Regions from separate parts of the Rothia sp. HC945 genome, predicted to be linked through region 2. Evidence: riboswitches for the same ligand, from Rfam matches in the RefSeq annotation. Region 2 holds a riboswitch; each other region holds the start of a gene.
The links. A riboswitch is a leader RNA that binds a small molecule or an ion and turns the genes downstream of it on or off. The one in region 2 is predicted to bind S-adenosylmethionine.
Positions count from the first base shown of each region.

Region 1 (7,311 bases), on a different contig from region 2:
CGACGTCGATCTCGATTTCGTCGCCGTGCTCGACCAACCCCACGGCGCCGCCCGCAGCGGCCTCCGGCGAGATGTGACCGATCGAGATACCCGAGGTCCCTCCCGAGAAGCGTCCGTCTGTGATGAGGGCGCACTCCTTCCCGAGGCCCAGGCCTTTGAGGTACGACGTCGGGTACAGCATCTCCTGCATGCCCGGACCACCCTTGGGACCCTCGTACTGGATCACGACGATGTCGCCCGGCTCCACGTGCTTGGACAGGATCTCGAACACGGCTTCGTCCTGCGACTCGACCACGAACGCCTTGCCACGGAAGTGGAACAGGCTCTCATCGATGCCCGCGGTCTTGATGACGGCGCCGTCCTCCGCGATGTTGCCGAAGAGGATGGCCAGGCCGCCGTCCTTGGTGTATGCGTGTTCGACGGAGTGGATGCACCCGAACTCGGGGTCGGTGTCGAGCTCCTCGAACTTGTTGGCCGTCGAGAAGGCCTGGGTCGTGCGGACGCCGCCTGGCGCGGCCAGGAACAGCTCCCGGGCCCGCTCGGTGGCCGTGTCGCGGCGGATGTCCCACTCGTTGAGCCAGTCATCCACGGACTCCGCGTGCACGGTGCGCACCCCCTCGTGCCGGAACAGGCCGGCACGGTCCAGCTCGCCCAGGATCGCCGGGATTCCACCGGCCTTGTGCACGTGCTCGATGTGGAACTGCGTCGAATTCGGCGCGACCTTGGCCAGACACGGCACGTGCCGAGACAGCTCGTCGATGTCCTTGAGCGTGAAGTCGACCTCGGCCTCCTGCGCGGCCGCGAGAATGTGCAGCACGGTGTTGGTGGAACCGCCCATGGCGATATCCAGGGCCATCGCGTTGGTGAAGGCGTTCTTGGAGGCGACGTTGCGCGGGAGAACGGATTCGTCGTCCTCCTGGTAGTACTTCTTGGCCAGATCGACGACGGTCCGTCCCGCATTCAGGAACAGGTCCTTGCGGGCGACCTGCGTAGCCAACGTGGTTCCGTTGCCGGGCAACGACAGGCCCAGGGCCTCGGTCAGGCAGTTCATCGAGTTCGCGGTGAACATCCCGGAGCAGGAACCGCACGTCGGGCATGCGTTCTCCTCGATCATGCCGAGCTGGTCATCCGTCACGGACTCGTCCACGGCGTAGGACATCGCATCCACCAGATCGATCCGGTGTTCGATGACGCCCTCGACCGCGTTGCCCGACTCCATCGGGCCGCCCGACACGAAGACCACGGGAACGTTCAAGCGCATCGCGGCCATGAGCATGCCCGGCGTGATCTTGTCACAGTTGGAGATGCACACCAGGGCGTCGGCGCGGTGGGCATTGACCATGTACTCGACCGAGTCGGCAATGATGTCTCGGGACGGAAGGGAATAGAGCATTCCGTCGTGACCCATGGCGATCCCGTCGTCCACGGCAATCGTATTGAATTCCTTGGCGACGCCGCCGGCCTCCTCGACCGCGCTGGCAACGAGCGCTCCCATATTCTTCAGGTGAACGTGGCCGGGCACGAACTGGGTGAAGGAGTTGGCGATCGCGACGATCGGTTTCCCGAAGTCTTCCTTCTTCATTCCCGTCGCACGCCAGAGCGCGCGGGCTCCGGCCATGTTGCGCCCGTGCGTGGATGTTCTGGAACGCAGTTCAGGCATATGTCCTCCTTCGGCCTCTGATGCTCATTCCAGACTACTCCCGCAGTTTCGGCTACCACCTGCCGAGACGTCATGTCTTGAATGATGGAACGCCGCACACGGTCGACCATCCGTCGCTCCCCGCGCCGGAAGTGGACCACCGTCCCGCACGTTCGAGGCCGGCTATCCGGCGTCCTCGGCGTCGAGGTGACGCACCAGATCGACGACGGAGGACCGAAGCCGGGAGATCCCCTGCACCGGATCGTTCTGCGTAACCAACCGGGCCGACGGCCTGCGCCCCAACATGTTCCGGAGATCGGCGATCGTGGTTCCGTGCGCGGAGCCCTCATCCGCCACAACCTCCACGGTCGTGGTCACGGCGTCGTACTCCGCATCCCCGATGGCCGCCGCAGAGGCAAAGAAGTCGTGGATGTGGGCCATGTATCCGTAACCATGTTGCTCGTGGAACTCGAAGTAAAAACGAAGCGCGTCGTCGAGCACCTTCAGCAGGCGCGCGCCCCGCCCGTCAGGATCGAGAGGACGATCCGCCGCGGCGTCGATGGCCCACGTCGCCGCATCGTCGGGCTGGAGCTCGTAGCGTTCGGTCGTCTCGAGCCCGCAGACGAGCGGCAATTTGTTCTCGGGCAACCCCTCAAACGCCTCGTAGGCCGCGAAGACCTCCCGCGCGGCCAGAGGATCCGAGTGGATGTTCCATTCGGCCAGAGGCGTCGTGTTGCCGGGATGGAAGAATGCGCCGCCCATGATCGTGACCGAGTGCAGCAACTCCGGGAGCCTCGGCTCCATGCGCAGGGCCAGAGCAAAGTTCGTGAGCGGTGCCGTGCAGATCGCGTCGAGTTGGTCCGGATTCTCGCGGGCCAGCTCGACCCACACCTCTGGCGCGAAACCTTCCGTGATCTCCACATCGGAATCCACTCGGGCGTACCCGATGCCCTGGGGGCCGTGGGTCTCCGGGGTCGTGACCAGTTCCTTGCCGAGCGGACGGGATGCCCCAAGGAAAACCGGCACGTCGTCGCGCCCGCACAGGCTCAGCAGCCCCAGATTGTTCCTGGCGACGTCATCGGCGGGAACGTTTCCAGGAGTGCACGAGACGGCCTCGAAGACGATCTCGGGCTGGGCCGCCAAGTACACGAGCGCGAGCGCATCGTCGATACCGGTGTCGTTGTCCAGAAGAATGCGGGGCATGGCCCCAGCATAGGGGCTTACCCCTCCGGATCAGCCCTTGTCGGAGCCGTCTTCGGGATCCTGGCTCTCGTCCTCCGCATGGATGATCGTTGTGCTGCCGTGACCGCGGCGACCCTCACGATGGGTGCGTCGGGCCGCGGGCCGGTCCGCAACCACGGGATACAGACCCGTGACGCCCTCACGCTCCGCTGCCAGTTCCCTGACCCGGCGTCGCACCACGAACCAGCCGACGATCAGGGCAGGAATGATGATGACCATGGTCGACAAGGTGTACGTGCCCACCGGATAGTCGAAGCCGATCAGCACGATCACACCCGCCAAGAAGACCAGAGTGATCCAGTTCGTCACCGGAGCCCCGGGCGCCCTGTACGCAGGCCGCCGGTACCTACCCTGCTTGGTCAAGGAAACGAACTTCATGTGGGCCATGGTGATCGCGACCCAGCCGGCGATGATGCCGAGAGAAGCAATGTTGAGCACGATCTCGAAGGCGGACTCGGGGACGAAGTAATTCAGCACGACGCCGAGGAGAGCGACCCCTGCGGTCAGCAGGATCCCGCCGTACGGAACACCGGATTTGGTGAGCCGCTGGGCGAATCGCGGGGCAGAACCCGCCATGGACATGGAGTGAAGTATGCGCCCCGTGGAATACAGGCCGGCATTCAGGGAAGAGAGGGCCGCGGTGATGACCACGAGTTCCATGATCGGACCGGCCGCCCCGACGTTGATCGAGGAGAAGAACGTGACGAACGGAGACTCGTCCTCACTGAAGGCCGTGTAAGGCAGCAGGAGAGTGAGCAGGAAGATCGCGCCGACGTAGAAGATCGCGATGCGCAGGATGACCGTGTTGATCGCCTTGGGAATCACCTTGGCGGCGTCACGGGTCTCACCGGAGGTGGTGCCGACCAACTCGATCGAGGCATAGGCGAAGACCACGCCCTGCATGATGATCAGCGCCGGCATCAGACCGTTCGGGAACAGACCACCGTTTTCAGCAATCAGACCGATGCCGCGAGGGGATCCCGTCGGGGTTCCGAAGATGACGAAAGCGATCGCGAGCACCAGGAAGACCACCAGCGCGGCGACCTTGATGAGAGCGAACCAGAACTCCATCTCCCCGAAGACCTTCACGGAGATGAGATTCAGGGCCACGACCAGAACGATGACCAACAGCGCCACGAGCCACTGGGGTATGGCATCGACGAAGGCACTGTACTGACCGAACCAGTGCACGTAGATCGCGATGGCCGTGGAGTCCACGATGGCCGTTGTCGCCCAGTTGAGCCAGTACATCCACCCCGAGACGAACGCCGCTTTCTCACCGTAGAACTCGCGGGTGTAGGAGACGAACGAACCGGAGGACGGACGGTGGACCACCAGTTCGCCCAACTGTCGGAGAATCAGATAGGCGATGAACCCGCACAGCGCATAGTCGAGAAACAAGGAGGGGCCGGCGGAAGCCAGTCGGCCACCCGCTCCCAGGAACAACCCGGTACCGATCGCCCCACCGATGGCGATCATCTGGAGCTGGCGCGGGCCGAGGCCCTGCTTCAGCCCGGCCTGTTCCTGCTCATACGCCATTTCTTCGGGATATTTTGCGGTGTGCCTCTGACTCGTATCGGTCATGGATTCCTCTGCATATCTTGACGCCGCCGGCCGACTGTTCGCCTGTGCGATGGGCAAGCCAGAGGAAGATGCGGCGTCTCTAGTTCTCTCGACAACCATGGTCGGACCACCCCAGTGTGGCCCTGGCTACGTGTATTGGTGATGCGCGTCCAAAAGACGCCATCGATACGATAACCCCGATAGTCACAATCGCGTAACAGGGCTTGGTCGAGAAATACCGTGTCACACGCCGCGACGAGCCGGAACCCGCTGGATTCCCGAGGACGAACCGAGAAAACTGGGCCGGGCACACGGACCATCCCGAGCGGCCGAGAGACTTGGCTCGACGACGCCGCAGCAACCCGCACTCCCGAAGCAGGTGCTACCGCCAAGACCGATGGAGGAAAGACATGCTGAACAGCGCCGACCGCATCCGCACGACCCACGTGGGCTCGCTCCCGCGAACCGACGAACTGATTCGGGCCAACGCCCGCCGCGCACGCGGTGAGATCTCCGAGTCGGATTTCCAGGCAGTCCTGACCGAGTCGGTCGACGACGTCGTGGAAAAGCAGGTCGAGTGGGGCATCGACGTCGTCAACGACGGCGAGTACGGTCACGCGATGGCGAGCGACGTCGACTACGGCGCGTGGTGGCACTATTCCTTCGCCAGAACCGGTGGCCTCGAAACCGTGGACAACACGTCCTTCCAAGAGATCCTCAAGACGCCGGGCAACGGTCGGTACAACAGCTTCGCGGTGCGCCGGGACTGGAACCGGTTCGCCGATTTCTACGAATCCATCAACCTGGGCAATGACCCGGACGGCGAATTTCCGATCGCGACGGGTCCGCTCACTTACCAGGGGCAGGACGCGGTTGCCACGGACATCAACAATCTGCGCGCAGCCGTGGAGAAGAATGCGGCGTCGGAGGCGTTCATCGCGTCCCTCTCACCGGGGTCTGCATCGCGTATTGGCAATCACCACTACGCGACCGACGAAGAGTTCATTTATGCCTGGGCAGATGTGCTCCATGAAGAATACAAAGCCATTACGGACGCCGGATTCATCGTGCAATTGGACGACCCCTCCATCGCGGAGGCCTGGGACCAGCTGACGCCCGAGCCGACCATCGAGGAGTACCTGCGGTTCAACCAGCTCGCGATCGAGGCCGCGAACTATGCCTTGCGCGGCATTCCCGAGGAGCAGGTCCGCTTCCACCTCTGCTGGGGATCGTGGCACGGCCCCCACACCACGGACATCGAGATCAAACACCTCATCGACTCGCTCTTCACGATCAACGCCGGAGCGTACGTCTTCGAGGCGGCGAACGTCCGCCACGCGCACGAGTGGAAGGACTGGGAGGGAGTGGACCTTCCCGACGGCAAGCTGGTGATCCCCGGCGTCGTCTCCCACTCGACCAACGTGGTCGAGCACCCAGAGCTCGTGGCCCAGCGGATCGAACAGTACGCTTCCGTCCTGGGCAAGGAGAACGTGATCGCCGGGACTGACTGCGGTCTGGGCGGTCGGCTCCACCCTCAGGTCGCTGAGGCCAAGCTCAAGTCCTTGACCGAGGGCGCGAGGATCGCCACCGAACGCTTGTACTGACGCCGCGGGTCGGGTCGGGGTGCGGGGCGCCAGGCGTGCGCGGGGCCCGGGCTCGGTTCGCGGGTACGGGCGCGGGCGCGGGGCGCGGACGCACCCCGAGGTCACGAATTGGCAAAAAGTGCATGCCCTCACGACCGGATGCGTCTAGGGTGGATTCCAAACTGTCGTCCCTGACGATTTCCGAATCCCCCAAGGAGTCATCTCATGGCCGCTGACCAGACACAAGATTCGAACCTTCTCGCCCCGCTCGCCGGGGAAGTCATCCGCATCGACCACGTTCCCGACCCGGTCTTCGCCCAGAAGATGATGGGCGAGGGTTTCGGAATCCAGGAGCCCTCATCGGGCGAGATCGTCGCTCCCGTATCGGGCGAGGTCACGGTGACGACCAGCAGCAAGCATGCCCTCGGCATCAGGACCGATGACGGCCTGGAGGTCCTGCTTCACCTGGGCATCGACACCGTCGAGCTCAAGGGCGAGCCCTTCGACCTCGAATCCGCCAAACACGATCGCGTCACCGCGGGCCAGCGGCTTGGGTCGATGGACATCGAGGCCGTCCGCGGCGCGGGCAAGGACCCCACAACGATCGTGGTCGTCACCAACTCGGCCGACCGGCTTGACGCCCTGGCCGTCCAGGGCGGCCGATGCGAGGCCGGCGACGTCGCCGCCGCCGCGACGCTGCGAGACTGAGACGGCGAGCAGGCTGCGTCGGCGGGGAGACTGAGACGGGGCCTGGCTGACACGGCGTCGGGACCGAATCGGCGTCCGGGCTGACCCGGCGTCGAGGTGTCAGTTTTGCGCACGCCCGTTGCCCGAGGTGGCAGCTATGTGCGGAATTCACCCCAAAATCTGCACAGGGTTGCCACTTCACGCCGGGCCAAGCGCAAAAGCTGCACCGGATTGCCGCCTCGCTAGGATTGGCGACGGCATCAGGCTCTATGAGCCCGTTGCGTGGCGCTGTTAGGTGGCCGTTGCCCGATTGAGAGTGGTTTCCCAGCGACATCGCGGCCCTGCGCACCCGCTGCGCGGCTCTGTTGGGTGGCGGTTGCCCGATAGATTGGCGTTTTCCGTTGTTAGGTGGGGGTTCAACCGCCTCCTAACAGCGGTTACCGCCACCGAGTCGGGTAACCGCCACGCAACGCGGATCGTCACGGGGCCCGTCCACCACCACGCCGTCAGAAAACGATCGCGTGGTTCCCGTGCCAGAAGACCCTGTCCTCCGCGTGGGCCTGGACCGCGCGTGACAGGGTTGCCCTCTCCACGTAG
Region 1 covers NZ_JBFCSN010000003.1:198,536-205,846, forward strand. The annotation lists gene ilvD (dihydroxy-acid dehydratase) at 1-1,660, opposite strand, end outside; gene AB0Y14_RS10895 (nucleoside hydrolase) at 1,823-2,842, opposite strand; gene AB0Y14_RS10900 (amino acid permease) at 2,873-4,465, opposite strand; SAM riboswitch class I at 4,758-4,848, shown strand; gene AB0Y14_RS10905 (cobalamin-independent methionine synthase II family protein) at 4,855-6,048, shown strand; gene AB0Y14_RS10910 (PTS sugar transporter subunit IIA) at 6,253-6,735, shown strand; gene purU (formyltetrahydrofolate deformylase) at 7,221-7,311, opposite strand, start outside.
Region 1: another riboswitch for S-adenosylmethionine. It lies ahead of AB0Y14_RS10905 (cobalamin-independent methionine synthase II family protein); the one in region 2 lies ahead of AB0Y14_RS06155 (LLM class flavin-dependent oxidoreductase).

Region 2 (7,311 bases):
GCTTCGTCGACATGATCGTGCCCCAGGCCGAAGCACTCGGGCTGACCCTCCCGGACCCCGACCTGGTCTGGAACGAGGAGCGTCAGCACTACGACTACGGGGAGCTGGACTGGGACGAATTCATGTCCGTGATCAAGGGACGCGGCCCGTGCAGCGTCCAGCGGATGAAACGGCGTCGTGAGGCCCACGAGGACGGAGCCTGGGTCCGGGAGGCGGCTGCGGCCTATGCCGAACGGCAGGACTCTCGTGCGGCGGAGGCCGCAAACAACGAAGACCACGAAACCGCGCCGAGCTCGCAACGACCGGCCGCCCAACTGATCGGAGCCTGACCGCCATGGCCGAAGAAACCCACCAGAATCAGCAGACGGCCTGGCCTCTCTGGGAGGTCTTCGTCCGCTCCTCGCGCGGCCTGTCCCACGTGCACGCAGGGTCGTTGCACGCCCCGGACGCCACCATGGCGGTCCGCAATGCGCGCGATCTCTACACGCGGCGCAACGAGGGAACCAGCGTGTGGGTCGTGGAGGCCGACGCGATCACGGCGTCCGACCCCGATTCCAAGGGCGGGTATTTCGAATCCGCCCAGGGCAAGGCCTACCGCCACGCAACGTATTACACCAAGTCCGAAGGGGTGAAGCACCTGTGAGTACCTTCGCATCCCACGAGTCGGCCACCAAGATCAGCGCGGGTGAGTCCATCAGCTCCGAATCCATCGCTGAATCCGGAGCCACGGCCTCCGAGGACGTCGCTCAGTACGCGATGCGCCTCGGCGACGACGCCCTGATCCTCTCCCAGCGTCTCGGGTGGTGGATCGCGCGTGCCCCCGAGCTGGAGGAGGACATTGCGCTGTCCAATATCGCACTGGACCTCATCGGGCATGCCCGATTCCTGCTCACCTACGCGGGAACCGCCTGGGACAAGAGCGAGGACGACCTCGCATACTTCCGGCCCGAGGAGGAGTTCCGTTCCTGCCGGCTCGTCGAACAGGAGAACGGAGACTTCGGCCAGACCATTGCTCGGCAACTGATCTTCTCGATGTATCAGTACGAGCTGTACAAGGCCCTGGCCAACTCCTCCGATCCGACGCTCGCCGCCATCGCGGACAAGGCAGTCAAGGAAGTCGAGTACCACGTCGACCACGCTTCGCAGTGGGTCCTCCGCCTGGGGCTGGGCACCGAGGAATCCCGACGACGCATCGTTGCGGGTCTCGAATACATGTGGCCCTACGCCGAGGAACTGTTCACCGACGACGAACTGATCGACCGCCTGGACGGCGTCGCGGTGCGTCCGTCGAGCCTTGAGGAAGCGGCGATGCGCGGTATCCGGTCGGTCCTCGCGGAGGCCGAACTCGAGGTGCCCGAGGTCGCCCAGGCCAGGCTCACCACCGAATTGCGTGTCGGTTCCTACTCGGAGCACCGCGGGTACATTCTGGCCGAAATGCAGTCCCTGGCCAGGCAGCACCCCGGAGCGACGTGGTGATCGCGATGGTAGCCACGAGCATCCACACAGCCCCGGACAAAGACTCGGCCGGTCTGGCGCGCGAGTTGCCCCTGGGCCCATCGCGTCGGCCGCAGGATGCCGCCGACGCCGCCCTGTGGGACCGGGCCGCGACGGTCTGCGACCCGGAAATTCCTGTCCTGACCCTCGCCGATCTGGGCGTTCTCCGGGACGCCTACGTCGAGGGCGGCCAGGCCGTTATCGTCATCACCCCCACCTATTCGGGGTGCCCCGCGATGGACACCATGGCCGACGATCTGGTCGCGACCGTCTCTTCCGCCGGGTACAGGGGCGTGCGTGTGGAGAAGGTTCTGCGACCCGCGTGGACCACCGATTGGATGAGCGAGGCCGGAAAAGCCAAGTTGGCCGAGTACGGGATCGCGCCGCCGACCGGTGAGAGCGCCCCTGGGCACAACAGCGGCCCGGTCAGGCTGACGCTGTCCGTCAAATGCCCGCATTGCGGTTCCCTCCGAACGCGCGAGATGACCCGATTCGGTTCCACCTCGTGCAAGGCCCTCTGGGTTTGCAACGAGTGCCTCGAGCCCTTCGACTACTTCAAGGTTCACTGATATGACCCAGACCAGCAACCACCGTTCCGACGTCGAGAACGAAGGCTCCGCACCTGAGGGGAGCGGGCGACGTCGCGCCACGTTCAACAAGCTCCCCGTCACTGGCCTGCGGAAGCTGACCAACGAATCCGTTGAAGTCTCTTTCGGCGTCCCGGACGACTTGGTGGAGGATTACGACTACCTCCCCGGACAGTACGTCGCGCTCCGCGCCGAGATCGACGGCCAGGAAGTCCGCCGCTCGTACTCGATCTGTGCCGAGCCGCGCCCCGGAGAGATCCGAGTCGCGATCAAGAAGGACATGGGCGGACTGTTCTCCACGTGGGCCAACGAGGAGTTGGCCGTCGGGGACCGGCTCGAGGTCATGAACCCGCAGGGCGCCTTCACTTCCAAGACCAGAGTCACCTCGATGAACCACCCGGACGAACTGGCCCGGCAAAAGGTTCGCGAGGACAGGAGCGCCCATGTGGTGGCCATCGCCGCCGGATCCGGCATCACGCCCATCATGGCGATCGCCCGGTCCCTGATGAAGGCTTCTCCCACTGCGAGCGTCGACCTCGTCTACGCGAACAAATCCTCGATGGACGTCATGTTTGCCGAGGAGCTGGGCGACCTCAAGGACAAGTACCCCTCGCGGATCGCCCTGCACCATGTCCTGTCCCGCGAACAGCGCGTGTCGCCCCTCATGTCCGGCCGCATCGACCCCGACAAGCTGGACGAGCTCCTGGACAAGGTGATCCCGGTCGAGGCGACCCAGGAGTGGTTCCTGTGCGGACCGTTCGAGCTCGTGCAGCTCTGCCGTGACGCGCTCACGGCCCGAGGGGTTCCGGAAGAGAAGATCCGTTTCGAGCTGTTCACGACCGGTAAACCGGAGAAACCCACCGGGCAGCAGGGGCGAGAGGTGGTCGCGGACCCCGAGGGCGAGAACATCAAGATCACCTTCAACCTGGACGGCAATACCGGAAAGGTCGAAACACCCAAGTCGGCCAACGAAACCGTGCTCAACGCCGCGCTTCGTGTCCGCCCGGACGTGCCCTTCGCGTGTGCCGGTGGTGTGTGCGGAACCTGCAGGGCCAAAGTCCTCTGCGGCGATTTCACGATGGAAGAAAACTTCGCCCTGGAGAAGGATGAGATCGAGGCCGGCTACGTACTGACGTGCCAGACCCGACCGACCTCTGACGCCTTGGACGTCGACTACGACGCATAGCTCGTGAGTGGGACACCGCTTCGGGCCAGTTGAAAGGACCTCGACCATGATCGACCTGACCATTTCCGATGACATCGCGGAGATCGTGCTCAACGCTCCGAGCAAGCTCAACGCCCTGGACGCCGAGGACCTCGCTGAGTTGTCCGAGGCCTATCGGGAGGCAGAGAACGCCGAGGTTCGGGCTCTCGTACTGCGCGGCGAGGGGCGCGGGTTCTGCGCCGGCAGAGACATCTCGTCGGTGGACCCGGCCCACGACGACGTCGAGGGTTACCTGGGGCATCGGGCCACCGCGCTCTTCCGCCAGATCGCGGCCTTTTCGGCACCGACCTTTGCCGTGGTGCACGGTGCGTGCCTCGGCGTCGGGCTCGGCCTAGCGATCGCGAGCGACGTCGTCTACGTGGCCGAGAACGCCAAGATCGGGTCGCCGTTCGCCAACCTTGGGGCGACGCTCGACTCCGGCGGCCACGCTCTGTTCTACGAGAGGCTCGGTGCGCACCGGACCCTCGACCTGATCTATACCGGGGAGATGATGAGCGGGGCCGAAGCGGTCACCGCCGGGCTCTTCTCCCGCGCCGTTCCCGCGGAAGAACTGGTGGACTTCACGATGCGACGGGTCCGGAAGGTGTCCCAGGGGGCGACTCAGGCGTACCTGGTCTCGAAGGCCCTGGTCGGTCAGTTGCGCGACGAGCGAGCGGGTCTCTGGGATTCCATGGCGGCCGAATCCGCCGAGCAGGCACGGCTGTGCTCGACCGAGGACTACGCGGAAGGGTTCTCGGCGTTCCAGGAGAAGCGGAAGCCGCGCTTCAAGGGGGAGTAGTGCCCGGGGCGCTGGCTGCTCGGGTCGTTGTCTCGATGCGGCGGGTACGGCGCCGAGCGGCCGCGTAACACAGTGCAAACCGAGTAACAAAAGCACACAGGATGGCCCGGAATCCTAGGCGTTGCATACGCTCGGAGGAGGAAAGATCAAGAGTCCCAACGCGCAAGCTCTGGCTGGTTGGGCGGCAACCCTCTCCCGTAGCGGGGTGCCCCAGATGATGATCTGGCACCGTCGGCGCGACGACCGGCGGACATGCAAGTACGGCGCGAGAACCGGCGCCACCGCGTGAATGGTTGCGTCGATTCTCGGGACACGGGAAGTTGGCGCAGGGCTCGGGCACGCGGAGACCCATGGAGTCCCTCCAGGCACCGAAAGGAATCCCGATGTCGGACAAGAAGCGCATCGCCATCAACGCCTTCGACATGACGTGCGTGGGCCACCAGAGCTTTGACCTGTGGCGTCACCCTCGTTCGCGGGCCACCGAGTACAACACCCTCGAGTACTGGACCGACTTGGCCGAGACGCTCGAAAAGGGTCTTTTCGACGGGATCTTCTTGGCCGACGTCGTCGGGATCTACGACGTGTACCGCAACTCGGCGGCGCCCTCGATCCGCGGTGGGGCGCAGGTTCCGGTCAACGACCCGTTCATGCAGATCTCGGCGATGGCCGCAGTGACGGAGAACCTCGGCTTCGGCGTGACCAGTGCCGTGACCTACGAACAGCCGTACACGCTGGCCAGGAAATACGCGACGCTCGACCACCTGACCAAGGGGCGGGTCGGCTTCAACGTGGTCACGTCCTACCTTCCGTCGGCCGCGGAGAACCAGGGCCTGCCGCGCCAAATCGAGCACGACAAGCGCTATGAGATTGCCGACGAGTTCCTCGACGTCTGCTACAAGCTCTGGGAGGGCTCGTGGGAGGACGACGCCGTGGTCAAGGACCGCGAAACCGGCGTCTACGCGGACCCGTCCAAGGTCCACCCGATCCAGCACGAGGGCAAATACTTCACGGTCCCTGGGGCGGGACTCACCGAGCCGTCCCCGCAGCGAACTCCCGTGATCTTCCAGGCAGGCGCTTCCTCGCGCGGTCAGGCTTTCGCCGGAAAGCATGCCGAGGCCGTGTTCGTAGGCGGACTGCGCCCGGACCTGACCCGGTTCGTGACCGACAAGATCCGTGATGAGGCGGAGAAGGCAGGGCGGCAGCGCGGCGACATCAAGATCTTTGCGATGCTGTCCGTGATCGTCGACGAGACCGACGAAAAGGCCCAGGCCAAGTACGAAGAGTACCTCCAGTACGTGTCTCCTGAGACTTCCCAGGCGATCATCGGCGGCTGGTCCGGTGTCGACCTGTCCCAGTTCGGGGAGGACGAAGTGCTCAACTACATCGAGACCGATTCCATCCAGTCCTTCCTGACCCCGTTCACCCTCCAGTCCAAGAACAAGGAGTGGACGCGCGAGGACATTGCGAAGCACTGCGCGATCGGCGGAATGGGCGACGTCATCATCGGTGGTCCGGAAAAGGTCGCCGACGAGCTCGAACGCTGGATCGACGAGGGCGGCCTGGATGGAATCAATCTGGCTTACCACGTCTCGCCCGGGTCCTTCGAGGACTTCGTCGAGTTCGTGGTCCCCGAGCTCCAGAAGCGCGGCCGCTACCGGACGAGTTACGAAGGGTCCACCTTCCGCGAGAACCTCTACGGCGAAGGTCAGGTTGCCATCGACGAGCACCACCCGGCAGCGGCGTACAAGGGTTCGTATGTCGGCAAGCCGTCGACCGAGGACACCCCGGTGCGCCCCGTCGAGGAGGGCACCGCGGCCTGATTGGCTGGAACGGCGCCGCGGGCTGATTGGCTGGAACGGTGCCGCGGCTCGGGCGAGTGCGCTCCGGGACCTGCCGTTTTTGTGGCGAGGTGGCGGTTTTGTGCCGTACTGCTCGCGAGGTGGCAATCTCGTACTGTTTTTCCCACGAGGTGGCAGTTTTGGGGCCGATTGGGCCGGATCCAGTCCCAAAACTGTCACCTCGCGCGCTTGCCCGCACGAGACTGCCATCTCGACCCGCGGCCCTCGCCCCTGAGCATCCGACAGTCCGCGCGAACAATCCACCCACCTCGTCCATTTACATAGTTAGGCAAACCTTAGAGATCAAGGACACAAATAGTGCAGTTGTGCATTTTTTGCAGAACTGCATAAGATGCATAGGTGCAAACGACAGAACCATCCCTTCGCGAACGACGCCGGGCACGGACGTGGGACTCGATCCACGCGGCCGCGCGTGAACTTGCGTCAGAACGCGGAATCAGGCAGACCACCGCGGAACTCATCGCGGAGAAAGCTGGCGTCTCACCGCGAACGTTCTTCAACTACTTCGCGACCAAGGAAGACGCCGTCATGGGGCTGCGTCCCCCTCAGATGACCGAAGACATGTTGGCACAGGTCCAGGCGGATGAGTCGGGGGGCCTGCTCGCGCAGGCGGCCCGACTCCTCGCCAGCGTCCTGTACGACTCGTTCGCCAGTGACATCAGGGGGATCATGAACGAGCTCACCGAAGACCGGGATGACATGCGGCAACGCATGAAGATCCACATGCTTCGGTGCGAGCAGGAGCTCAAGGACTTCCTGCTCGCCATGGACTGGGCCGTGTATCAGGAAACCGGCCGGTTCGTGCGTCGTGAAGACGAAAACAGCGAGCCGGAACCCGAGCAGGAAGAGCGCATCCGCGCGATCGTCCTGATGGCCACCGCTGTTCTCCGTTACGTCGACTATGGCGCCCGAGCTTCCCGGGATGAGTTTGCCGCATCTATCAATCGCACCGTGACACTGTTCTCCACCATGATCAAGGAGCCTCGTTGAGCACCACCTACACACCGCGTCACGCCGTTGGGGGTGGCAAGAGCGGAACCGGAGCGGCTCAGACCGATCCGGCCTCACCCGCAACCGGGGAGATGCCATCTGCTCACTCGGCCCAGAAGGGCGGATTCGGTCGCCCCACCCCCAACACCAATATTCTCCTGCTGTTCATCGGCCTGATGATCATCATGTTGATGTCCTCACTGAACCAGACGGTTCTCTCGCCGTCCCTGCCGACCATCGTCGGTGAGCTGAACGGCGTCGAGCACATGAGCTGGGTCATCACCGCATTCATCATGGTCTCGACCATCATGATGCCGGCATACGGCAAGCTGGGCGACCTCTGGGGTCGCAAACCCATGTTGATTTTCGCGATCATCG
Region 2 covers NZ_JBFCSN010000001.1:1,388,380-1,395,690, reverse strand. The annotation lists gene paaA (1,2-phenylacetyl-CoA epoxidase subunit PaaA) at 1-329, shown strand, start outside; gene paaB (1,2-phenylacetyl-CoA epoxidase subunit PaaB) at 335-643, shown strand; gene paaC (1,2-phenylacetyl-CoA epoxidase subunit PaaC) at 640-1,476, shown strand; gene paaD (1,2-phenylacetyl-CoA epoxidase subunit PaaD) at 1,482-2,063, shown strand; gene paaE (1,2-phenylacetyl-CoA epoxidase subunit PaaE) at 2,065-3,267, shown strand; gene AB0Y14_RS06160 (enoyl-CoA hydratase/isomerase family protein) at 3,314-4,084, shown strand; SAM riboswitch class IV at 4,229-4,351, shown strand; gene AB0Y14_RS06155 (LLM class flavin-dependent oxidoreductase) at 4,468-5,904, shown strand; gene AB0Y14_RS06150 (helix-turn-helix domain-containing protein) at 6,283-6,933, shown strand; gene AB0Y14_RS06145 (MDR family MFS transporter) at 7,026-7,311, shown strand, end outside.

Region 3 (7,311 bases), on a different contig from region 2:
TGGTCGAGGAGGACGGCGAACGCCGCCACCAGGTGAAGATTTCCCACAAGATCACGGTCAGCAGAGCCGCGGTCAGCACCGCGAGCCCGACGTCGTCGTGAGGAATCGTGAGCCACTGGTCAGAGGTGAGCGACAGGGTCACCGATCCCACGACCAGCCCCACCACGTTAAAGGCAGCGCAGACGATGAGCGCCACTTTGGGCGTCAGGGCGCGGGCCGATACCGGGACCGCCACGGCATTCGAAGCATCGTGGAAGCACCCGATGGCGGTGTACCCCAGAAGGAAGAGACCGCACAGGACGAAAAGGAAGTACTCCACGCCTCAGGACTCCTGGACGAGGATGCGGCCGACGTCGGTGGCCACCTCCCGCACACTGAGTGACGCCGCCTGCAACTGGGCCGTGAACTGGGCTTCCTTGATGTAGGCGGCCGGTTTGAGGCGGTCCATCATGTCCGCCTGGTACAGATTCGTGGTCCGAATCGACTGCTTCGACATGCGCAGCACCTCGACCCAGTACTCGTCCAGGCCTTCGAGGTCGGACAGGTGACGCATCGCTTCGGCGGTCAGGGAGGCCTGGCGCTGGAGGAGGTCCAGGAGATCGGAGGCCCGATTCGAAAAGCGGTCCAGGCTGTGGATCTTGATGATGTGCGAAGCCGAGGTGAGGGATTCCGTGGCCTGATTGAGACGTTGACCGAGCCGGTACAGGTCGGCGCGAGGAAGAGGCAGAACGAAGGCGCTGCGCACCGTGGTCATCAGGGCAAAGAACGCGTCCGTCGAGCGTCCCTCGATTTCCAGGGCCTGTTCGAAGCCCTGGTCATGGTCGGAGACCGGAGACCCCATCATGCGGGATGCCGAGGAGGTCGAGTCGACAACCAGTTGCGCCATGTCCGAGAGCAGCTCGAGGGCCTTGTTCTCCTGGGGGAATAAGCGAAGTGCCACGCTCTGCCTTCCAAGATGGTGGTGTGGTGATCATTCCCAAGATAACCGCACTTGGTTAACAAGCTCGACTTGGGGCTTTCATGACGAACGGGGCCGGGCGGGTGCTCCGGGCGCACGGGGCGTGCGGGTCGATGGCGTGGGTCGCGCGGGGCGCTGGGGTGGGGCCCGGGGTGTTGGGCTGGGGCTCGGGTCACTAGCCCGGGGCTTGGGACGATAGCCCGGCGTTTGGGAGCTTGCGGACGTTCGCACCCCGGAAGACTCTCGCGGGTTCCCTCTTGGGCGGCGGTTCCCCGATTCGGCGGCGGTTTCCGGCAGGAACTGTCCGGGGTTGTCGCGTTGAGGCCACGTTGGGAGTCGGTTCCCCAAGAGAGAGGTGGTTGCCTGCACAAACGGACGGTTTTCAGGGAGCAGGCCTGCCTCATTAGGAGGTGATTGCCCGATTCGGTGCCGGTTACCGGCGAAAAGAGGCCGGAATCCGTGGCATTCGATCCTCTGTTGGGTGGCGGTTTCCCGATTCGGTGGCGGTTTCCTCCGTTAGGTGGCGGTTTAGACACCACCTAACGAAGGAAACCGCCTCTCCATTGGGTAACCGCCACGCAGCAGGAGGGGCATCGGGTGCTTTCACACAAGATTGTGCCGTCACGCCGGAATGGGGCCGTCATCGCAGGGGGGGGGGCACGCCGGGGGTCGTCGCGCCGCGGGCCCGGCCGGGCAGAAGCGCGGCCAGGCACAAGGGTGGGCGCGCGTGAGAGGGCGGGCACGCCCACGCAGGAGGAGCTCATTCGCGCCGTGATCCGGGGCCGCAGGACAGACACATGCCGCACGACGTGTGCGACCTGGCCCCCGAGGGACCCCCCCCTGGAGGAGAGTCGACCAACGGCGGAACCCGGACAGAAAAGAACCCCCGCCGAAGCGGGGGTTCTTTTCGAAGTATGGGGCACTGGACCGGGTGCGCCTCTCGGCGGAAGGCCGCTCGTAGCGGCTAAATAATGGAGCCCGGGGCAACCTGCGGCCCAGTGCCTTGTATCCAGTGTGGTCCTCGTTTGCCGAGGCTGTCAAAGCACTCCGAGGATCAACGATTCATGGGGTTCCGGCGCTGCTTGAGTTCCTTGAACCAGCGTCCGCTCTCCCCGACCCACAACATGATCGTGCCGATGATCAGGAGAATGGTTCCGATGGCCCCAATGATTCCCGGGGCGTCCTGGAAGGCACCGCCCAGGCCGAGCAGGCTCAGGATTGCGAGAATGAGCAGGACGATCCTGCCCCAATTCTTGCCTCGGGTTGCCGCCCTGGCGGAGAGCACCTGGAGGACGATGAGGATCAGCGAGAAGACGGCCCCAACGGCGAGGATGCCCCAGGCGTAGCCGCCCTGCCCCTGGTCCTGCAGGGACTTGTACTCGTCGGTGCCCATGAGGACGAACGGGGAGATGATCAAACTGATCAGGCTGATGGCCGCTGAAATGTAGATCAGCCGGGCGGCGGTGTTCACGGCCTTGGGTGCGGCCAGATCTCCGCCCTGGTTCTGGAGAGGACCATGACCGTTTCCTGCGTCGCCGCCTTGGTACTGGGGCTGTCCGCCCGGGTACTGGGGCTGTCCGCCGCTGGGGTTGCTCCCGTACTGAGGAGGCTGGTTCCCGGCCGGGGACTCGTGATTCTCGGTCATGCTTTCCTCTCAATGGTGATTGAACTGACCTTCCCATCAAAACATGAGGGAGTACCGACCCACAATGAATCCAGGCCGGAACGCGCATATGCGAAATCGCCTATTTATGATTTTCACGCCCAGCCCGGGAAATAAATCAACAAATGGTCACGATTCGGTCGCGAATTGGTTTCGTTCCCGACGACGTACGGCGATTCGCCGACATCGGAAGCCTCACGGAGTGTCGCTCCCGCGCGAGAAAAACGTGGAACCTTACGTGCCTGAGTCATAAAAACGTGGGTCGTCCTTATATGACACCGGTATTTCTTCGGCCCGTCGTTGTGCTCAATGACGCGACACGTGGCGTCAAAGACACCTCATCCTTGCGGCCGCTCAGGAGACCGGGTTTGAATACTTGCGTATCTATCCAGAGCGGCCGAGAGACCTGGCTCGACGACGCCGCAGCAACCGCCTCGTGCACCCCAACGGTTCCGAGGCACGGTGCTCCCGCCAGGTCCGATGGAGTGTATCGGTAGTCCTTCGACGACGCCGGGCGCATTCCCCGGCCGATCCCGTGCTTTCGGTCGTGGGGCCCGCGTATCGACTGACGCCGCCTCCGTCGGGTGTACCGAAAGGAGACCCGGCGTGAAACGTGAAGACGGACCAGCACTGTCCTTCGAGCTCTATCCGCCGCACAGCAGCCTGAGTGCGGAGGCCCTGAGGGCCACCATCGCCGAACTCGAGCCCACGCGCCCCGACTATGTGTCGGTGACGGCCGCCTTGGCAGGGGACAGGAGACGGCAGAGCATCGACCTCCTGCGCCACCTCGTGGACGAGACCGATCTGAAGCCGTTGGCCCATATCCTCTCGACCGGGCAGAACGCCGCCGAACTCGAGGATCTGGTCGAGGAGATCATCGCTCTCGGGGTCCGGGGGCTCCTGGCCCTGCGCGGAGACAGGCCCGAAGGCTACTCGCTCCGCGAGGGCGAATTGCCCTTCGCCCGACATCTCGTCGAGCTCATCCGCCGCGTCGAGGCCAGAGGATCGGCCAAATTGTGTGCGGGGCGCCTCGCGGTCGGGGTCGCGGCGTACCCGGTTCGGCACCCGGAATCCTCGAGCATCCACCACGACACCGAAGTTCTGCTCGCGAAGCAGAGGGCAGGAGCGGACTTCGCCATCACCCAGGTCTACCCCGATCCGGAAGACTACGCCGGGCTGGTCGGCCGGGCCCGCGCCAACGACGTCGACCTGCCGCTCATCCCCGGCATCCTGCCCGTGACCAGCCTGCGCAGGTACCTGCGTGTGTGCGATCTGGCGGGCATCGAGCCCAACCGGGAGCTCGCCTCCCGCCTCGAATCGGCCGGGTCGTTCGCCGAACGCCTGGCCGTGGGGGTGGACTCGGCCGAGGAATTCGCCCGTCGGGCCCTCGACGCCGGGGCGCCCGGCCTGCACATCTACACCTTCAACGAGCACCCGGCAGCACTCGAGCTCGTGGACCGACTCGGTCTGCGTCGGGGTACGCCATTGAAACACCCGTCCGTCGACAGAAAACAACGTGAGGAGATCACCGTGACCGAAACCAACGCCCCGAACCCCATCACCGACGAGAGCCCGTCGGCCACCCGTGGCCGTCCTTTCCCTGGAGCGAGCATCTTGGGTTACCCCAGGATCGGGCGCGACCGGGAGCTCAAGAAGGCCCTCGAATCCTACTGGGCTTCCGGCAGCGGATCCCGTGAGCTGACCGATTCCGTCGACGCCCTGCGTGCGCGGGATGTGCGTCGGCTCGCGGATCTCGGCCTCACTCAGGACTCGTCGATACCGGCCTCGTTCGCCCTCTACGATCAGGTTCTCGACGCCATCCTGGCGACGGGTGCAGTGCCCACGCGTTTCGCAGACCTCGCCGATGAGGACGGACGTTTGGACCGGGACGCATCCTTCGTTCTGGCCCGAGGCGACGAGGCCCGGGGGCCTTTGGAAATGACCAAGTGGTTCAACACCAATTACCACTACCTGGTTCCCGAGATCGGACCACAGACCCCGTTCGCCGCGGATCCGCGGGAACTCATCGGGCAGTTCCGTGCCGGCAACGGAGATTCCGATACCCCACTGCGACCCGCGCTTCTGGGGCCGGTCTCCTTCCTCCTGCTGTCGAAGGCAGATGACGCCGCCCCCGAAGGCTTCGACCCTCTGGACCGGCTCGATGATCTCGTCGAGGTCTATCGACGGCTGATCGACCAGTTGTCGGCCGAAGGAGCGCAGTGGATTCAGATCGAGGAGCCCGCACTCGTGACCGAGCATCACCGGTCCGACCTGGCTGGTCGCATCCGTGACGCGTATCGGCACCTGACGGCCGCACGGACGCCCAACGACCCGTCGATCCTCGTCGCGACCCCCTACGGAGACGCAGAGGATCTCCTGGAGCCGCTGGTCGACGCGGGGGTCGATGCCGTGCACGTGGACCTGGTCTCCGGCCCGGACGGGGGACGGCTCCGCGAACCGAGCGCGGATCAGCTCGCGCTGTTCACTTCCGCGGATGCCCCGGTTCTGGTGGCCGGCGTCGTCAACGGACAGAACATCTGGCGCACCGACTTGCGCAGAACGCTCGCACTGCTCGAGGAGCTGCACGAGGCGGGGGCGAGAGTGTCGGTGAGCACGTCGACGTCGCTCATCCACGTCCCGCACGACGCCTCCCGGGAGGACCGGCTCAACGATCAGCCGCTCCGGTGGCTCGCGTTCGCAGACCAAAAGGTCGGCGAGACCGTGATCCTGGCCAAGGGGCTGGCCGAAGGATCCGAGGCGATCGCCGATCACCTCGAAGCGTCCGATGAGGCCATTCGGCACCGCGCCGAGGCCCGGGGCACGCGCGATGCCGATGTGCGCGAGAGGGTCTCGGGTCTGACCGAGGCCGACTGCCATCGGGAGACCGCGGTAGAGCGCCAACGGAAGCAGGCCTCCGACGGCATCGCAGCGAACCTGCCCGATGTCCCGACGACGACGATCGGGTCTTTCCCCCAGACCGCAGACATCAGGTCGGTGCGCGCAGACTACAGGGCAGGCCGCCTCGGCGAGGCGGAATACGTCGAAAGGCTCAAGCAGGAGATCCGGTCGGTCATTTCTCTCCAGGAGGACCTCGGGCTGGACGTTCTGGTCCACGGCGAACCGGAACGCAACGATATGGTCCAGTACTTCGCGGAGAACCTCGACGGATTCGACGTGACCCGGTACGGCTGGGTCCAGTCCTACGGGTCCAGGTGCACCCGGCCATCGATCCTGTGGGGGGACGTCAGCCGCGAAGGACCCGGCGTCAGGGGAGAGGCCATCACCGTTCCGTGGATCAGCTACGCCCAATCGCTGACCACCAAGCCGGTCAAGGGCATGCTGACCGGCCCGGTGACGATCCTGGCCTGGTCGTTCGTCCGTGAGGACCAACCGCTCGCGGACACGGCCCAGCAGGTCGCCCTCGCTCTCCGGGACGAGGTGGAGGACCTCGAGAGAGCCGGTATCGGCGTCGTCCAGGTGGATGAACCCGCCCTGCGTGAGCTGCTCCCGCTCAGGGAACGGGACAGGCCGGACTATCTTGACTGGTCGGTCCGGTCCTTCCGGATCGCGACGTCTGGGGTTCGGGCCGAAACCCAGATCCACACCCATCTGTGCTATTCGGAGTTCGGCGAGGTGCTGTCCGCCATCGACGCATTGGATGCCGATGTCACGAGCGTCGAGGCGGCGCGCTCGCGGATGGAGTTGCTGGACCCGCTCGCGGATATCGGATTCGAGCGAGGCATCGGACCGGGGGTGTGGGACATTCACTCACCTCGTGTGCCCACGGTCGGGGAAATCGAGGACCTGCTCTCCGCGGCGTCCCGAGCGATCCCTCGCGACCGTCTCTGGGCGAATCCCGACTGCGGTCTCAAGACCCGCGGATACGAGGAGACCACCGCGGCCCTGGCTCGACTCGTCGAGTCCGCTCGGCGTCTGCGCGCGGCCGTGACGGTCTGACGGTTGTTTCACGGGCCCGGCCGGTTCGCATCGATGCGGACCGGCCGGGCCTTACCGCCCGAAACGGTCCTACGGGATCAATTTCAGCGCGTCCTCAATGAGCTGATCCCGATCTGCATCCGTGTCCACGGCGGTGCGGATCAGAAGGCCGTGGAACAGGAGCATGAGGACGTTCGCCAGTCGGGAGGGGTCGGCGACGACGTCGTCCGGGTCGGCACCCTGACTGACCTTCATCTCCGACCAGGGTTCGAGTACTCCCGCAAGCAGTGTGCGGCCCCGGCGGATGTTTTCCTGGGCGACCTCGTGGACCTCAGAGTTCACGGTAGATTCCGCGACGAACTGGAGGAGCAGCGGACCGAAGTCGATCGAGAACAAGGTTTCGATCAGCAACCGGGCGACCTCCGAGAGGGCCAGTGGGTCCCCCGTTTCAGTCTCCATATCGGTCAGATCCTTGAGGGTCGCGCCGAAAATGTGCTCCGCGGTGCCGCGCATGATGGATGCCTTGCCATCGAAGTGGGAATAGATCGACCCGGGGGACATCCCGGACTCCGCGACGATGTCAGCCATGGAGGTGTTGGAGAAGCCCTTGTTCAGGAAGCAACGGCGCGCTGCGGCGATGATGCGCTCACGCCGCTCGATCTTTGATGACTCTGACAACCTCGGCATGGAAAAAGAATACCTGTTCTGTTATTGTGAACGCAACTAGAAGGATCATTCTGTTTAGGAGCCGCTA
Region 3 covers NZ_JBFCSN010000003.1:97,898-105,208, reverse strand. The annotation lists gene AB0Y14_RS10485 (anion permease) at 1-319, opposite strand, end outside; gene AB0Y14_RS10480 (phosphate transport regulator) at 323-940, opposite strand; gene AB0Y14_RS10475 (hypothetical protein) at 2,013-2,603, opposite strand; SAM riboswitch class I at 3,003-3,108, shown strand; gene metE (5-methyltetrahydropteroyltriglutamate--homocysteine S-methyltransferase) at 3,228-6,578, shown strand; gene AB0Y14_RS10465 (TetR/AcrR family transcriptional regulator) at 6,648-7,244, opposite strand; gene AB0Y14_RS10460 (ABC transporter permease) at 7,311-7,311, shown strand, end outside.
Region 3: another riboswitch for S-adenosylmethionine. It lies ahead of metE (5-methyltetrahydropteroyltriglutamate--homocysteine S-methyltransferase); the one in region 2 lies ahead of AB0Y14_RS06155 (LLM class flavin-dependent oxidoreductase).